DNA from 2 places in the Streptomyces sp. NPDC008121 genome. Region 2 is predicted to be linked to the other one. Evidence: riboswitches for the same ligand, from Rfam matches in the RefSeq annotation. Region 2 holds a riboswitch; the other holds the start of a gene.
What was found. A riboswitch is a leader RNA that binds a small molecule or an ion and turns the genes downstream of it on or off. The one in region 2 is predicted to bind cyclic di-AMP.
Positions count from the first base shown of each region.

Region 1: it holds a riboswitch for cyclic di-AMP, as region 2 does, so the genes downstream of both, ACFZBD_RS09655 (NlpC/P60 family protein) here and ACFZBD_RS04465 (peptidoglycan DD-metalloendopeptidase family protein) in region 2, are expected to answer to the same signal.

Region 1 covers NZ_JBIBHT010000002.1:934,462-937,229, reverse strand. The annotation lists gene ACFZBD_RS09665 (aminotransferase class I/II-fold pyridoxal phosphate-dependent enzyme) at 1-328, shown strand, start outside; gene ACFZBD_RS09660 (ATP-binding protein) at 498-950, shown strand; gene ACFZBD_RS09655 (NlpC/P60 family protein) at 1,033-1,509, opposite strand; cyclic di-AMP (ydaO/yuaA leader) riboswitch at 1,513-1,685, opposite strand; gene ACFZBD_RS09650 (ABC transporter permease) at 2,306-2,768, opposite strand, start outside.
Region 2 covers NZ_JBIBHT010000001.1:1,054,098-1,056,865, forward strand. The annotation lists gene ACFZBD_RS04460 (GDSL-type esterase/lipase family protein) at 1-650, opposite strand, end outside; gene ACFZBD_RS04465 (peptidoglycan DD-metalloendopeptidase family protein) at 852-1,811, opposite strand; cyclic di-AMP (ydaO/yuaA leader) riboswitch at 1,816-2,004, opposite strand; gene ACFZBD_RS04470 (tyrosine-protein phosphatase) at 2,363-2,768, shown strand, end outside.

The sequences.
Region 1 (2,768 bases), on a different contig from region 2:
GAGCCTGCGCCTGATCCAGGGCGATCCCGCTCTCGCGGAGCGGGCGAGGACGGTCGCCACGACCTTGCACCGTCTGCTCACCGACGCCGGCCTGACCGCCGCACGCCCGGACGCGGCCGTGGTCTCGGTGCGGGCCCCGTCACCGGAGGCGGCGCTGCGATGGGCGGCGGACTGCCGCGAGGAGGGCCTGGCGGTGGGCTGTTTCCGGCCGCCGTCGGTGCCGGACGGCATCTCCCGGCTGCGGCTCACGGCGCGCGCGGATCTGGGTGACGACCGGATCGCCCAGGCGGTGGACACCATCGTCAGGACGGCCCCGCGCGCGGTGTAGGCCGCGCCCGGGCCGTCCCCGGCGGCCCCGCGACACGCCCGAGTTCACCGCTTCGGGGGACTGATATCTGCATATCTTGGGCGATCGGCCCCTATGGCGGCACGATCGGTGGCACGCTGACGCGACGTGCAGTCCGGGGCGTGCCCCCGGTGGGAAGGACAGCGTCGCCATGGCAGACCATCAGGAAGCATCCGTCACGCTGCCGAGCGATCCCGCCTCGGTGTCCGCCGCCCGCAGATACGTGGACGACGTCCTCCGGGGGTGGGGGCTCGAGGACGACAGCGACACCGGCGACACGGTCCGGCTGATCGTCTCGGAGCTGGCCACCAACGCCGTTCAGCACACCTTCGGGCAGTCGCCCACCTTCACCGTCGACGTCCGGCTGGAGCGCGAGGAGCGGTTGTACGTCGGGGTCACCGACAGCCACCCGCGCTGGCCGCGAAGACTCCCGGCCGCGGTCCAGCAGGACAACGGCCGGGGGATGGTGATCATCCGTTTCCTCGCGGCGGAGGCGGGTGGCCGGCTCTCGGTCACTCCGACCGACGAGGGCGGCAAGACGGTCTGGATCGACCTGCCCTGGGCGCTCCGGCGCCCGGTCTCGGCGCCGCTCGCGGGGACCTGACCGGGCGTCGGGCCGCGGCCCCCGGCTCCGCGGCCGGCAGGGCGCCCTCAGCCGGTCTCCGGCAGCGCGGTCGGACGACCCGTCAGCGGACCCTGCCGTAGTAGATCTTCGAGGACCAGATCTTGTCGAGCTTGACCCAGGAGCCGGTCTTGGGGGAGTGCCAGATCCTGTTCTGACCAGCGTAGATGCCCACGTGGTAGACCCTTCCCCCGGAGTGGAAGAAGACCAGGTCTCCGTGCTTCCTGCTGGAGGCGGAGATGTGCTTGGTCTTGTTGTACTGCTGCTGCGCCGTACGGGGCAGTGACTTGCCCGCCTTCTTGTACGAGTAGACCGTGAGCCCCGAGCAGTCGAACCGGCTGGGTCCGGACGCGCCGTACTTGTAGGGCGCTCCCTTCTTGGAGGCGGCGACGCTCAGGGCCTTGTTGGCGTGTGAGGTCGCGGCCTGGGCCTCTGGTGCGGCACCTGGTGCCAGCAGCGTGCCGCCGACGGCGGCGAGGGTGAGAGCCGAGACGGCTCCGGCCCGGGACAGCAGGGACGGGACATGAATCTGCGCGGTCATGCGCAACCCTTCGTCAGCCGCCTGTGAAGGATGACCTGTCGGGTTCGGGCAGGCGAAGATGCCCGGCCGCGGCTGCGGCTTCACCCCGAGGAACGGCCCACGTGCCCGGTCGTCCCGTGTTGCTCGGGTCCTCCACTCCTGCCGATCCACCTCTGTCGACCAGACGTCCGGGACAGCGGCAGGACTCGGCGTCCGCCCGGACCGCCCCGCCGTGGTGGCGGGGGCTTGTCGTCGTCACGGATCTTGACCCACATCCGGGGTGAAATCCGAGTTGAAACGGCGATATGTGAGGCTCCTCACGACTGACCCGTTCGGGTGGACAAGAAGGTTTCGTGATCTTCAGAGGTTTGCCCAAGGGGCCCCGCACCAGGGGTGGAACGCCTGATTCAGCCAGATGTGTACACCTGCCGTGCAACCCGCCCCGGTCATATGTGGATTCGTCGACTACGCCGAACGGGGGAGGGATTCTGCGCACCTCGTGGGCCGAGTGGACCTCGACACGACACGCGGGAATGTCAACTCGCCGGAGTCCTCGGAAGAGTGACCCGTTCCGCCCGCCGCTCGCCGTCCGAACGGTGACCCGTTCCGCCGGCCCCTCGCCGTCCAGCACGCGCAGCGCACGGGCCGGCGGGTCGGCGTGCACCTCGCTCTCGCCCGCAGGGGGAGCCGATCTGCAGCGAGATGCCCCTCGCGCCGGCCCCTTGGAACCGAGCCGCGTGCCCGCCCCTGCGCGCACGCGAAAGCCGCGTGCCCCCGTCCGCTACAGCGGGGGCACGCGGCCGTTTTCGTGGGGGCGTCAGCCCACCGGGGCCGGCTGCGGCGCCGGAGTGGTCTCCGGCTCGGTGGCCGGCCGGGTGCGGCGGCCGCCCAGGGCGACCGCGGCGAGGCCCAGCGCCGCCCAGACGCCGAGCACCAGGAGCGGTGAGCCCGCGCCCGCGCCGTCGAAGAAGGCGACCGACCGCAGCGCCGATCCGCCGGCGCCCGGCGGCAGCAGCTGACCGAGCGCCCCGGCGGGCGCCGGCAGCAGTTCGGGCGCGCTGGCCGCACCGGAGAACGGGTTGCCGAGCAGCACCATCAGCAGCGCCCCGAGGCCCAGGCCCGGCTTGCCGAAGAGGGCCGCGAGGCCGGCGAGCGTCGCGCCGATGGCGAGCACCGTCAGCCCGAGGACCCCCGCCTCGGCCCACCAGCTCCCGGTGAGCGCGCCCAGCCAGCTGTGGGCGAGCGTGGCCCCGACGATCCCGGCGAGTGCCGCGGCGCCG
Region 2 (2,768 bases):
CGCAGGTCGAGCGCGCCGCGCGGGGGCAGGGGCGGCCACGGCTGGTCCGGGTCGGCCGGTACCTCGATGCCGAGGACCTGGGCGGCGCGGAGCGCGACGCGGGTGTGCCCCTCGGGCGAGAGGTGCAGCCGGTCACCGTCCCAAGCCCGCCTGTCCTGGACGGACTTGAGCGACCACAGGTCCAGGACCGGGCAGCCGTAGCGGTCGGCGATGGACCGGACGTGGGCGGTGTAGGTGGCGATCTTGCCGCGCAGATGGCGCAGCACGGGCACGTCGCGGGTGTCGAAGCCGGTGGTCACCATGACCGTGCCGACGGCCGAGGTGAGGTCGGCGACGGCGCGCTCGAAGCGTTCGGCGACGGCGTCCGGGTCGCTGCCGGGCCGGATGATGTCGTTGCCGCCCGCGCAGAAGGTCACCAGGTCGGGGGCGAGCTGCTTCGCCCGCGGGACCTGCTCCGCCACGATCTGGTCGAGGAGGCGTCCGCGCACGGCCAGATTGGCGTAACGGAACGCGTCGTTCTCCGGCAGCCGGTCGGCGAGGAGGACCGCGAAACGGTCCGCCCAGCCGAGGAAGCTCCCGCCGGGGCCGGGGTCTCCCACGCCCTCGGTGAAGCTGTCTCCGATCGCCGCGTACGACCCGAATACGTCCATGTCTCTTGATCTCGAATCGTCTGCCACGGGAGCACATCTTTCCTTTACGGGTGTGACCTACGCGACCGTAAGGAGGGGTTGACGGAGGGTGAGATATGCCACCGGTCAAGATTGCACCAAGGCGGAATACGCGAAGGGCCCGGCACGAAGGTGCCGGGCCCGGTGCGCACCCGGAGAGAAGGCGATTCCGGGTGGGGTGCGTCAGATACCGACGCCCTTCTGGCGGAGGTACTCGAGCGGGTCGATGTCCGAGCCGTAGCTCGGCCCGGTGCGCATCTCGAAGTGGAGGTGCGGGCCGCTGGAGTTGCCGGTGGAGCCCGACAGGCCGATCTCGTCGCCGCCGCTGACGGACTGGCCGGTGGAGACGGAGAGGGAGGAGAGGTGGGCGTACTGCGAGTAGGTGCCGTCCGCGTGCTGGATGACGACCTCGTTGCCGTACGAACCGCTCCAGCCGGCGGAGTGGACGGTGCCCGCGCCGACGGCCTTGACGGAGGTGCCGGAGGAGGCCATGAAGTCGACGCCCGTGTGGTAGCCGGAGGACCACATGGAGCCCGAGGCGCGGTACTGGGTGGAGATGCCGCCGCTGACGGGGGCGACCCAGCCGGAGGACGCGGCCTGGGCGGGCTGCTCCTGGGCGGGCGCCGGCTGGGTGCGCTCGGCGCTGCGGGAGCTGCGGGTCTCGGACGCGTCGGCGGAGGACTTCTCGGCCTTGGGGGCGGCCTTCGGCGCGGCCTTGGGGGCCTTGGCCTTCGGGGCGGGCGCCTCGGCCGTCGACTTCGCGCCGATGCTGAGCTTCATGCCGGGGAAGATCAGCGAGGGGTTCTCGCCGACGACCTGGCGGTTGTCCTGGTAGAGCTTCTTCCAGCCGCCGGCCAGGTGGTGCTCGGAGGCGATCTTGGACAGGTAGTCGCCCGCCACGACGGAGTACGTCGTGGGCTTCGCCTTGGCGGCGGCGGGGGCGGCCGGCGCCTTCGCGGGAGCGGCGGCCACGGCGGCGACGGCCTGCTCGGGGGTCACGGTCGGGGCGGACTTCTCGGCGGCGTGGGCTCCGGTCGCGCCGAGGAGCGGCAGGGCGACGACGGCGCCGCCCGTTCCGGCGGCGACGAATCCGCGCGTGATCGGGTTGACCTTGGGACGGCGGTGCTTACCCTTCGCGGGCATGGCGAATTCCTCTCCGTCGCCTACGAGGTGAGCTGTCGGGTTCGGGCTGGAGTTGCCCGGTCGCGATCGCTCGCGACTTCACCCCAAGCCGCTCCGGATCGACCGGATCGGCGTACTACCTGGGTCCCCCGCTCCTGCCGTACGTGGGTGGGTGCGGATTCCGGACGGTGGCAGGATTCGGCGGTCCGACCGGATTGACGGTGACCGTAGACGAGCGGGGTCGGCGTGAACAAGCCGCTCTTTTCCCCGCCCATTCGGAGGAGCGATATACGTCCGGAATTCCGGTCACCCTCCGTGGATGCGGGACTCTCGACATCCTTTTCTCGCAGGGCGTTTGCAGAAGACGATCAGGCACGGTCCGTCACCTGTGAGACGCTGCTCACGCGACGAAACCCATCTCCCCTGCAATCAGGGCGCGTTATCACCAAGGCCCTAATTCGGACAGAACACCCATTCCCGTCCGAGGGGTGTGCGCCCGGCTCGTCACCCGGAATGATTGCCCCTGGAACCGATCTCGTATCGTCGAAGTCCGCCAACCTTCAGGAGCACTCGTGACGCAGCAGCTGCCCCAGGTCTCGTCGACCGAACCCGAGCTGACCGGGGTCCGCAATTTCCGGGACGTGGGCGGCCTGCCGACCGAGGACGGCGGGTCGGTCCGGTTCGGACGCCTCTACCGCAGTGGCCACCTCGCCCATGCCACCGAGGACGACGCGGCCTTCCTCGCCGGCCTGGGGCTGCACACCGTCTTCGACTTCCGCAACGCGGCCGACCGGAAGGTGGAGGGCGCGGACGTCGAGCTGCCCGGCGTGCGGAACGTGAACATCCCGCTCAACGACCCGGCGGACGGCAAGGAGTTCTGGAAGCTGGTCAGCGGCGGCGAACTGGATCAGCTGCGCGAGGCGCTCGGCGACGGTAAGGCGGCCGACCGAATGTCCGATTCCTACCGGAAGATGGTGG